Regions from separate parts of the Oerskovia sp. NPDC060287 genome, predicted to be linked through region 1. Evidence: riboswitches for the same ligand, from Rfam matches in the RefSeq annotation. Region 1 holds a riboswitch; the other holds the start of a gene.
The links. Region 1 has a riboswitch for S-adenosylmethionine ahead of ACFWFR_RS17390 (NADPH-dependent FMN reductase). Riboswitches for the same ligand answer to the same signal wherever they lie in the genome.
Positions count from the first base shown of each region.

Region 2: linked by a shared signal. The riboswitch ahead of ACFWFR_RS10660 (aminotransferase class V-fold PLP-dependent enzyme) and the one ahead of ACFWFR_RS17390 (NADPH-dependent FMN reductase) in region 1 are both predicted to bind S-adenosylmethionine.

Region 1 is NZ_JBHXBO010000279.1:53-4,462, forward strand. It holds gene gdhA (NADP-specific glutamate dehydrogenase) at 21-1,358, opposite strand; SAM riboswitch class IV at 1,642-1,753, shown strand; gene ACFWFR_RS17390 (NADPH-dependent FMN reductase) at 1,774-2,451, shown strand; gene ACFWFR_RS17395 (flavin reductase family protein) at 2,448-3,014, shown strand; gene ACFWFR_RS17400 (hypothetical protein) at 3,088-3,504, opposite strand; gene ACFWFR_RS17405 (LLM class flavin-dependent oxidoreductase) at 3,709-4,410, opposite strand, start outside.
Region 2 is NZ_JBHXBO010000100.1:6,454-13,868, reverse strand. It holds gene ACFWFR_RS10685 (CocE/NonD family hydrolase) at 1-1,186, opposite strand, end outside; gene ACFWFR_RS10680 (peptide MFS transporter) at 1,295-2,788, opposite strand; gene ACFWFR_RS10675 (GNAT family N-acetyltransferase) at 2,914-3,534, opposite strand; gene ACFWFR_RS10670 (CsbD family protein) at 3,666-3,842, shown strand; gene ACFWFR_RS10665 (GNAT family N-acetyltransferase) at 3,909-4,643, opposite strand; gene ACFWFR_RS10660 (aminotransferase class V-fold PLP-dependent enzyme) at 4,768-6,168, opposite strand; SAM riboswitch class IV at 6,209-6,323, opposite strand; gene ACFWFR_RS10655 (phosphotransferase enzyme family protein) at 6,404-7,210, opposite strand.

The DNA of each region.
Region 1 (4,410 bases):
GCGGCCCGTCAGGACGAGCGTCAGATGACGCCCTGGGCGATCATCGCGTCGGCCACCTTGGTGAAGCCCGCGATGTTCGCACCGAGCACGTAGTTGCCCGGCTCGCCGTACTCGTCGGCCGTCTCCTCGCAGCGCGAGTGGATGCCCTCCATGATGTGCGCGAGGCGCTCCTCGGTGTACTCGAACGTCCACGCGTCGCGCGAGGCGTTCTGCTGCATCTCGAGGGCCGAGGTCGCGACGCCGCCGGCGTTCGCGGCCTTGCCGGGCGCGAAGAGCACGCCGGCCTCCTGGAGCAGCGCGACGGCACCCGGCGTGGTGGGCATGTTGGCGCCCTCCGCGACCGCGAGGACACCGTTGGCGACGAGCTGCTTGGCGTCCTGCTCGGTCAGCTCGTTCTGCGTGGCGCAGGGCAGGGCGACGGTCGCGGGGACGTCCCAGATGCTGCCGCCCGTGACGAGGCGCGCACCGGGGCGGCGCTCGACGTAGTCGGCCACGCGTCCGCGCTCGACCTCCTTGATCTGGCGGAGCAGCTCGACGTCCACGCCGGCCTCGTCGACCACGTAGCCCGACGAGTCGGAGAACGACACGACGTTCGCCCCGAGCTGCTGGGCCTTCTGGATCGCGTAGGTCGCGACGTTCCCCGAGCCCGAGACGACGACGCGCTGGCCCTCGAAGCTCTGGCCCTTGGTGCGCAGCATGTGGTCGGCGAAGAAGACCGTGCCGTAGCCCGTGGCCTCGGTCCGCACGAGCGACCCGCCCCAGCTGATGCCCTTGCCCGTGAGGACACCGGACTCGTAGCGGTTCGTGATGCGCTTGTACTGGCCGAACAGGTAGCCGATCTCGCGCCCACCCACGCCGATGTCGCCGGCCGGGACGTCCGTGTACTCGCCGATGTGGCGGTAGAGCTCGGTCATGAACGACTGGCAGAAGCGCATGACCTCGCCGTCGGACTTGCCGCGCGGGTCGAAGTCCGAGCCGCCCTTGCCGCCGCCGATGGGCATGCCGGTGAGCGAGTTCTTGAAGATCTGCTCGAACCCGAGGAACTTGACGATCCCCAGGTAGACCGACGGGTGGAACCGCAGGCCGCCCTTGTACGGGCCGAGCGCCGAGTTGAACTCGACGCGGAAACCACGGTTGATCTGCACGCGGTTCTTGTCGTCGACCCACGGCACGCGGAAGATGATCTGTCGCTCGGGCTCGCAGATGCGTTCGAGCACGGCGGCGTCGACGTACTGGGGGTTCTTCTGGAGCACCGGCCCGAGCGAGTCGAAGACCTCACGCACCGCCTGGTGGAACTCGGCCTCACCAGGGTTGCGGGCGAGGACCTCGTCGTAGACGGAGTGCAGACGACTATCCATGAAGTGCTCCTCGGCAGGGCTGGTTCTTAACTGCACCAGGTTACGTACGTGTAAACAGCGCCGTACTCCCGTCCCACTCTGGGAGACGGCAGGCTCACGACCTGGGACATCACGGTTGCCCGGGGCCGCCGCCGGGAGCCCCGGCGCGGCCGTGCCACGCAGGCGACCCGGGGCCGCCCGGCACGCAGCGCGCGAGCCCGCCACGAAACAACCGTCCACGCCGTGAGAAATCTCGACCGGATCGGTACAGATTGGCGTCGGTCGGGCTATACCCCTACCCAACGGTCACGAGCACCAGCGCCAAGCCCCGGCTCGCTGGTCAGCAACCCCTCCCACGACGGGGTGCTCCGGGAGATGACCTGGCCGCGCCGGCACCGGCGCGGCAAGCGTGCAGCACGACGACAGCGAGGACACCATGACGCAGCACCAGACACCGCCCAGCGACTCGGCCGGCACCGACAGCGGCCTCGACACCCGGCCTGGCCCCGCCGACGGCGCATCCCACCCGCCCCGACCCGCCGTGGTCACCCTGGTCGGCAACCCCCGCCCCGGGTCACGGACCCTGTCCGCGGCGCAGGCCGTCGCGACCCGGGTCACCGACCACCTGGGCCTCGCGGCCACCCCGCCCCCCGCCACGATCGACCTCGCCGAGATCGCGGCCGAGGTCCTGGCCCCCGTGCACCCCCGGGCCGACGCCGCGCGCGAGGTCGTCGCGGGCGCGACCGTCCTGGTCGTCGCGACCCCCGTCTACAAGGGCTCGTACACCGGCCTGCTCAAGGCGTTCCTCGACCTCTACGGCCCGGACGGCCTGGCCGGGGTCGTCGCGGTCCCGGTCGTCGTGTCGGGCAACCCGGCGCACGCCCTCGCGGGCGAGGTGCACCTGCGCCCGCTCCTCGTCGAGCTGGGCGCGACCGTCCCCGCGCGGACGCTCACGCTCCTGGACTCCCAGCTCGGCGAGGCCGAGCTCGCGAGCGCCGTCGACGCCTGGCTCGACCGCGCGGGGGGCCCGCTGCTCCGGGCGGCGAGCGCCGCCGTCGGGCAGGACGCCACCACCCACCAGACCGCCCCCGAGCTCGCCGAGGTGACCCGATGACCGCCGAACCCACCACCCGCTCCGACGTCGCGGGCCTCGCCGGGCTCGAGGCCCTGCTCCACGAGCAGGACGAGCCCCAGCTCAGCCCCGACGCCTACAAGGCCGTCTTCCGGCAGCACCCCGCGGGCGTCGCGGTCGTCGCGCTGCACCACGAGGGGCGCCCCGTGGGCTTCACGGCGACCTCGGTCATCTCGGTCTCGGCCGCGCCGCCGCTGCTCGCGTTCTCGCTCGCGTCGACCTCGTCGTCGTGGCCCGCGATCTCGGCCGCCCGCACGGTCACGGTCAACTTCCTCAGCGCCGACCAGGACGACGTGTCGGCACGCTTCGCGACGAGCGGGATCGACCGGTTCGCAGCCGGCGGATGGTCCCCCCTCGACTCGGGCGAGCCCGTGATCGACGGCGCGCTGTCCTGGGTGCGCGGGCGCATCATCCAGCGCACGCCCGTGGGCGACAGCTACCTGGTCTCGCTGCGCGCGCTCGCGTCGGGGACGCGCAGCGACGCGACGCCGCTGGTCTACCACGACCGGTCCTACCACCGGATCGGGGACCACTCGGCCCTCTGAGGCCGCGACCTGGGTGAGCGGCCCGACGACGGCGCGTACCGCCGTCGGGCCCCTCACCCGCGCCGGGGGCCGGCTACCAGGTCCAGCCGCGCGCGCTGAGCTCGAGCTCCTCGCGCAGCCGCTCGTCCTCGCCGCTGCGCAGGCCCGCGGCGAGCGGGTCGGCGTCGACCTCCAGACCGCTGAGCCGGCACGCCTCGCGCAGCAGCGCGTCGTACGCGCCCTGCGCGGCGAGGTAGTGGTGGGCCCGGGCGTAGACGCCCGGGTCGTCCTGGACGTCGCGCAGCTCGTGCGCGAGCTGGCCCAGGCGGATCTGGAGCCCCAGCGCCACGAGGGGGTCAGGTGCCCGACGGCGCCGCTCGCGCCACGTGAGCCGGTGCGGTCGGAGGGGTGGGAGAGCGTCTGCCGGGGGCCGGTCGTGGCGCACCGTGGACCACGCGATGACGGCGACCACTGCCGCGCCCACCACGCCGGAGATCACGAGAAGCCACATCGTCGGAGCCTTCTTCCGGTGCCCGTACGTGCCCGCAGGACTCTTCCAGCCTAGGACCTGCGGGCACGCTCCGCCAGGGTTCGAGGCCCGTCGTCGGGCCGGTCGGACAGCCCTGACGCGAGGTGGGAGAGGCGACCGCGCGGACGCCCGTCGGCGAGCGTCTCTCCCGCCCCGGCGGGGCCCCCTGACGTGGTCGGCCGCGACCTACGACGCCGTGAACCCCTTGGCCCGGCGCGCGTCGGCCGGACCCCACAGGTCGGTCTTGACCTCGGCCCGGACGAGCGGCACGACCTCCTCCGCGAACCGGCGCAGCACGTCGTCCTGCCGGGCCGGCTCCAGGAGGTGGTTGATCGAGACCGACTGCAGGTCGTGCCCGTAGCTCTGGTGGTAGTCGAGGATCTTCTCGGCGACCCGTTCGGGCGAGCCCACGAGGGCCGGGCCGCGCTCGACGGCCTCCTCGATGGTCCTGAAGCTCGTGACCTTGCCGACCGCGGCGGGGTCGTACTTCCGCAGGTCCGCGCGCGCGACCGCGCCCTCGTAGATGGGGCGGAACTCCTCGATCGCCTGCTCGGTGGTGTCCGCGAGGAACAGCCCGCCCGAGCCGGACCCGACGAACCCGTACGCCGGGTCGTGCCCCGCCGCCGCGTACTGCTCGCGGTAGTGGTCGATCAGCACCTTGTAGCTCTCGCGCGGCTGGAACGCGTTGGCGCTCACGATCGGGTCGCCCCACCGCGCGGCGAGCTCGACCGCGAACTGCGACGTCGCCGAGCCGTGCCAGATCCGGAACGCGCCGTCGTACGGGCGCGGCAGCGTCGTGGCTCCCTGCAGGTCGGGGCGGTGACGGCCCTCCCAGTCGACCTCCTCACCGCTCAGGAGCAGGCGGAGCAGCTCGTAGTTCTCCTCGAG
Region 2 (7,415 bases), on a different contig from region 1:
GGTTGACGAGCGGGGCGGTCGTGCGCAGCACGGTGGCGACCGCTGCGTCGTCGACGTCGTCGGTGCCGCCAGGCGCTCCCGCGAGCGGGAAGACCGTGGGCCGGACGTGCGGGGAGGGCCAGCGCTCCTCGCCGACCCAGCGCCCGGGCAGCTCGTCGTAGACCGTCGCGGGCGGCACGGACTCCGTGATCCAGGCGCGCAGCGCCGGCTCGTCGAGGGCGCCCGTGTCCTGGCCCTTGAGGAACTGGTCCCACCAGCGCAGCGTCTCCTGGAGGAACCCGATCGACGGTCCGGGAGGCAGGCCGCGGTCGGGGTACTGGTGCGACCACGGCCCGACGAGGCCCCGGACCGGGCCGCCCAGGGTTCGGCCTGCGTTCGAGGGTCCGCCGCTCGATCCCTGGTCCGCCGAGTCCTCGCCCGCGGCGACGAGCCGCAGGACCGTGTCACGGTAGGGGTCGTTCCACCCGCCGACCGCCAGGACCGCGGCCTTGATCGCCGAGTAGTCCTCGATGACGCTGCCGTGGCGCCAGTAGTCGTCGCGCGTCTGGTGGTCGAGCCAGGTGTGGACGAACGGCTCGGTGTGCTCGAGGCGGTCGAGCCACTGCTCCTTCCACCGGTCGCCCACGACGGCCGGGTCCGGGGGCCGGGAGCAGAACGCGAGCATGGTCGCCGCCCACGCGTGCATGTCGACCGCGAGGACCGACCCGCCCGTGTAGTGCACGTCGTTGTCGTAGCGGTCGTCGGTCGAGCAGACCGTGACGATCGCTGCGAGCGCCTCGGGGGCGAGGGCCGCGACCTGCAGGGCGTTGAACCCTCCCCACGAGATGCCGAACATCCCGACCTTGCCGCTGCACCACTCCTGCGCGGCGAGCCACTCGACGACCGCGACGCCGTCGGCGAGCTCGGTCGGGGAGTACTCGTCGTCCTGGTGCCCGTCCGAGTTCCCGCTGCCGCGGATGTCGACGCGCACCGACGCGTACCCGTGGCCCGCGTAGTACGGGTGGCGCTGCGCGTCGCGCGGGGCGGTCCAGTCGGACAGCCGGTAGGGCAGGTACTCCAGGATCGCGGGGACCGGCGTGAGGTCGACGGGTCGCCAGACCCTCGCCGCGAGGCGCGTGCCGTCGGCGAGGGGTATCCAGTGGTCCTCGACCGTGGTCTCGAACGGGAGCTCGGTCACGTACCGCATGGTCGTTCCTCCGGTGCTGGGTGGTGCGGGTGGTGCTGTCGGGCGGGTGGTGCTCGTTCAGCGGCGGTGGCGCGGGGCCACGTGGGTCGTGCGGGTCGCGCCCGCCGGTCAGTGGACGGGGTGCATGGTCCGCTTCATCCAGGGCGACAGGATCAGGACGACGACCCCGACGAGCACCGCGACGGCCCCGTTGAGCGTGAAGTAGAGGCCGTCGGGGATCTCGCCGTAGAACCGGACGGTCTGCGCCTGGATGCCGTTCGCGAGCGCGATCGACAGGAACCACACGGCCATGGACTGGCTCGAGAAGGCGGCGGGGGCGAGCTTGGTGGTCGCGGACAGGCCCGTCGTCTGGAGCAGCACGTCACCGAGCCCCAGCAGCAGGAGCGAGGCCAGGAGCCACCAGACGGCGATCTTCCAGTCTCCGCTCTGCCCGGTCACGGCGGGCACGAGGATCAGGTAGGACAGCCCCCCGAGGAGCGCACCGATCGCGATCTTCTTGGACGCGTGCGGCTGCCGGGGGCCGAGCCAGGTCCACAGGGCGGCGACCACGGGCGCGACGAGCACCTCGACGCCGCCGAGGAACGAGCTGAACCAGGCCGCCGGCGCCTCCCAGCCGAAGATCGTGCGCTCGACGTGCTGGTCGGCCAGCAGGATCAGGACGCTGTACGCCTGGAACAGCACGAAGTTGAACGCGACCGACGCGAACCACAGCACGAGGAAGGGCCGGAGCCGGCCGCGTTCGGCGCCCGTCACGCGGGGGCTGCGGAACATGACGGTGAAGTAGACGATCGGCGCGGCCATCGCGACCACGGTCAGCGCGTCGACCACGCCCGCGATGCTGAGCCGCCCCGCGAGCGCGAGCCCGACGGCGAGGATCACCACGCCGGCCGCGACGCCTCCCAGGATCCACAGGGTCCGGCGCATCACGGCCGGCGGCAGGGGCGCCTCGGGGCCGCGCCCGTGCCCGGGGACGTGCCTGCGCCCGGCGACGTACTGGACGATGCCCGCCGTCATACCGATCGCGGCAGCCGAGAACCCCCAGTGCCAGCCGACGTCGGCGCCGAGCCACCCCGTGACCAGGGGACCGAAGAACGCCCCGACGTTGATGCCCATGTAGTAGAGCGCGAACCCCGCGTCCCGGCGCTCGTCCGTGGTCGAGTAGAGCTTGCCCACGAGGGTCGAGACGTTGGGCTTGAGCAGCCCCGTGCCCAGGCTGATGAGGACCAGACCGAGCCATGTCGAGAGCTCGGCGGGGATCGCCATGGTGTAGTGCCCGCACGCGATGAGGATCCCGCCCCACAGGACGGCCCGGTACGAGCCCAGGACCCGGTCCGCGATCCACCCGCCGCCGACCGAGACGAGGTAGACCATGGTCCCGTAGCCCGCCGCGATCGAGGCCGCAGGACCGGCCTCCATCCCCAGCCCGTCGTCCGCGACGGTCGCCGTGAAGAACAGGACGAGGATGGCCTGCATCCCGAGGAACGAGAACCGCTCCCAGACCTCGAGGCCGAACAGGGTCGACAGACCTCGCGGGTGCCCGAAGAATGCTCTGTCGTCCGGGTCGACCGCGGGGTCTGCCGGTCGTGCGTCCTCGGTCGTCAACAGCCCTCCAGCGGTCGGTGCGCCCGCCGCAGGCTCGCGGAGGCATCCTTCCAACCTAGGGAGGATCGGGGCCCGGGGCCACAGGGACGCTCGGCCTGGTCGCCCGCAGCGCGGCTCGCCGCCCGTCAGACGACCCGGTCGAGGCCCTCCAGGCGGGCGAGCCGGTCGAGCAGGGCGTCCCGCACGTCCGGCCACTCGTCCGCCAGGATCGAGAAGTAGGCCGTGTCGCCGCGCGACCCGTCGGGAGCGACGCGGTGGCTGCGCAGCACCCCCTCGGGCACGGCCCCGAGGCGCTGGATCGCCGCGATCGAGCGGGCGTTGCGCGCGTCGGCCCGCAGCGCGACGCGCTCGACGTCGAGCACCTCGAACGCGTGCCGCAGCAGCAGGTACTTGCACGCCGGGTTGGTCACGCCGCCCCACCAGGGACGGTCGTAGAACGTCGAGCCGAGCTCGACCCTCCGCTGCGAGGGCGACCATTCGTAGAGCGAGGTGCTGCCGCGGACGGACGTGGCGCCGTCGGGCCCCTCGCCGGGAGCAGCCGGCCCGACGACGGCCCACGCCAGGCGCCCCGGCGCCGCCACCGCGTCCCGCACGTAGACGGACATGGCCGGCGTCCCGCGAGGCGTCGGCGAGGACATGCCCGCCCACAGGGCGTCGTCGACGAACGCCCCCAGCGCCTGCGCGTGCTGCTCGCCGAGCGGCTCGAGGCGCAGCCCGAACCCTTCCAGGACCGTGGCGTTCTCCATGCGGTCATCCTGCCGGACCGGACGTGAGGATCCTGTGAACCGCCCGTCCCCCGAGATGCGAGTCCTCTCCCGACCTGCCTACGGTCGATGCGAACCAACCACCATCCGACGATCACCACGGGAGGACCTCCATGGGACTGGGAGACAAGATCAAGCACGCGGCCGAAGAGGTCGAGGGCAAGGTCAAGGAGGGCGCCGGCAAGCTCACGGGCAACGAGAAGCTCGAGGCCGAGGGCCACGCCGACCAGGCGAAGGCCAACGTCAAGCAGGCCGGTGACGACGTCAAGGACGCCTTCAAGAAGGACTGACCCACCAGACGAAGAACGCCCCGGGACCCGTACGGGTCCCGGGGCGTCGCTGTGGACGGGGGAGGTTCAGAGGGCGACGGCGGGCGGCAGGGCAGTGACCGGTCCGACGGGCTGGCCGGGCACGTCGGCGGTGTGACCGGCGACCGGCGGGACGACCGACAGGAGCGGCGTGGTCACGGGCTCGCCGGCGGCGGACATCTCGACCGGACCGAGCACCGGGACGATGCGCGGGCTCGTGATCCGCGCGAGCAGGCCGAGCTCGACGCCCGCCCACTCGTGCGCGAGGATCGAGAAGCACACCGAGTCGGCGCGCGTGCCGTCGGGCGCCGTGCGATGACCTCGCATGACGCCCTCCTCGTACGCGCCGAGGCGACGCATCGCGGCGAGCGAGCGAGCGTTGCGCGCGTCCACCCGGAAGCCCACACGATGCACGTCCCACGACTCGAACGCATGTCGGAGCAGCAACCATTTCGAGACCGGGTTGACGAGGCTCCCCCACGTGGAACGGGCGTAGAAGGTCCGCCCGATCTCCACGCGCCTGTCGTCGAGCGACAGGTCACGGAAAGCGGTGCTCCCCACCACGAGGCCCGAGCCCGCGTCGACGACGGCGAAGGCCGTCAGCGCCCGGGTAGCCCGAGTGTCCTCGATGAAGTTCACCATCCCGACCTCCCCCGCAGGGAGGGTCGTACTCATACCCGCCCACATCGTCGGATCGACGATCTGAGCCAGCGCACCGGCGTGCGCGACAGCCAGGGGTTCGAGGCGGAACCCGTGGCCTTCCAGGACGACATCGTGCTGCACAGCGCATATCAGAACACACGCAGGCGTCGCCGCCAAGACCACGGAGCGGTCTGCTGTGGACGACGAGGTGACGCACGGGTGAACGTTGCGCTCGGAGGAGCGTCTCCGCAGGTCAGAGGCCCTCTCAGGCGGGGGCGGGACCGCACCCCACGGCGGCCGTGATGTTGCCGACGGCGGCGGTCGCGAAGAGGCCCGAGAGCCCTGCGACCTGGAGCAGCGGACGCGGGTCGTCGCTCACGACCCAGCAGCCGTCCACGACCTCGTACCGGGCCGTGGCCCCCTCGCCGACGTAGGCGCGCAGCGCGGAGAGCAGGCGCTCGATCTCCTCGCCCGTGGTGCCCACGCCGATCGAGGCGCGGACGGCCCCCGCCGGGAAGCCCAGGCGGGCCAGGAGCGGGTGCGCGCAGAACCGGCCGTCGCGCACGCCGATCCCGTGCTCGGCCGACAGGTAGGACGCGACGAGGCCCGCGTCGTGGCCGTCGACCGAGAACGTCACGACGCCCACGGGGTCCACGGCGTCGGTCCAGGCGCGGACGACGCGCACGCCGTCGATCTCCTCGAGACCCTCGACCAGGCGGGCGCGGAGCGCGGTCTCGTGCGCGACCAGCAGGCCGGGCTCGAGCGCCGCGAGCGCGTCGCACGCCGAGGCGAGCGCGACCGCGCCGATCACGTTGGGCGACCCGGCCTCGTGGCGCGCGGGGGCGCTCTGCCACGTGGTGCCGTCGAGCGTCACGTTGCGCACCGCGCCTCCCCCGGCGAGGTAGGGCGTGCCGACGTCGAGCCAGTCACGACGTCCCACGAGCGCGCCCGCACCGAACGGCGCGTAGGTCTTGTGGCCCGAGAACGCGACGTAGTCCACGTCGCTCGCCGCGAGCGAGACACCGCGGTGCGGCACGAGCTGGGCGCCGTCGAGCAGGACGCGCGCCCCGGCGTCGTGCGCCGCGGCGACGACCTCGGCGAGAGGGAGCGATTCGCCCGTGACGTTCGAGGCCCCCGTGATCGCGACGAGCGCGTACGGGAAGCGGGACAGCTCGGCGCGCAGCCCGGACAGGGTCTCGGCGACCGTCGCGCCGCCGACCAGGACCGTGGCGCCGCCCGTGCGCTGCCAGGGCAGGAGGTTCGCGTGGTGCTCGACGTCCAGGACGAGCACCCGGCCGGGCGTCCCGTCGGCCTGCGCCGGGACGCATCCCGCGAGCAGGTTGAGCGAGTCGGTGGTGTTGCGCGTGACGATCGTGACGTCGTCCTCGCGGGCGCCGACGAACGCGCCGATGGTCTGGCGCGCGGCCTCGTAGAGGGCGGTCGACACCTGGGACAGGTAGCCCGCGCCGCGGTGCACGCTCGCGTAGAGCGGCAGGACCTCGTTGACGCGGTCGGCCACGACCTGCAGCGCAGGGGCCGACGCCGCGACGTCGAGGTTCGCGTACGGGACGCTGCGCCCGTCGACGAGCGGGACCAGGGTGTCGCTGCCCACGACGGGCAGCACGGCACACGAGGTAGGGGCTTCGATGACTGCGTGTGCGCTCATGGCACGTCCTCCGGTGGTCGTCGGAGTTCGCCCTGCGGCCCCTCCGCGCTTGCCCCCCTCCTTGTAGAGAGGGGCCCGGTCGTCACCCGGGGCACCCCGCCGCGGAGGAGGGTTGCCGGCCAGCAAACCGGGGTTTTGCGCTGGCACTCATGACCTGGTGTCCAGGATGGGCGAGGCTCACGGAGCGTGTCAACCGGTGGGCACGGCGTCTCGGATGGTGGGCAGCGGGGGTCTGTCAGGCGGGCGGAGCGTCCTCTGCCAGGGCCGCGACGCGGCGCGCGTCGGCGCGGTACATGGCCGCATGGTCGAGGAAGTCGGACCGGCCCGTCTCCTCTGCGCGGCCGTCGGTGAAGTCCGCGATCTCCTCGAGACGCTCGACCATCACGCTCAGGACCTCACGACGCGAGAAGGGCAGCCCGTAGGCCGCGACCAGCGCGTCGAGGCGCGCGAGAGGATCCAGGCGCCCGACGACGTCGCTCCCGTCCTCGCCCGCGGCGTCCGCCACGAAGGGCGCGAGCCGGTATCCCAGGTAGGCCAGGTCCCGGACCCGCGGGCCGGGGCTCGCGGTGTCGAAGTCGATGAGGCCCACCAGCGTCCCGGCGCGGAAGACCAGGTTGTACGGGGCGACGTCGTTGTGGCACACGACCTCGACCGGCTCGTGCGCCGGGAGCTGCCAGGTCGGGGCGGCGGCGGGTACGGGGACGGCTGCAGCGCCGTCGACGACGGAGCCCCCGGCGGCCGTGCCGCCCGAGACCGCACCGCCGGGCACGGCCGTGGCCGCGAGGAACCCGATGCTCGCGTCGTGCACGCGTCGCAGGAGCGCGCCCGCGTCGCGGAGCACCGACTCGTCCCAGAGCCAGTCGGGCAGCGGATAGTTCGCGACGTCGCCCGGGAGGTAGGACAGGACCTCGCGCCCCTGGTCGTCGACGCCCAGCGGCTCGGGCACCTCGGTGACGCCGGTCGCCCGCAGGTACGCCAGGAGAGCCTGGACCGTGGGCGTCCACGGCCCGGCGCTCCGGCGGACCGTGTCGCCGCTCCGCACGACGGTCGTGGAGTTGCCCCCGGTCAGGACCTCCTCGGGCGGGCTCTGCTCACGACCGTCTGCCCCGAGAGAGAGGGCTTGCGTCGAGGTAGAGGCCCCGAGCCCTCTACCTCGACAGGAATCCTCGATCTCACGGCCGGACGGGAAGCTCTCCATGCACGGCAACCTATCCCCTGACCACCCTGCGAGACAGGCGTTCCATCCT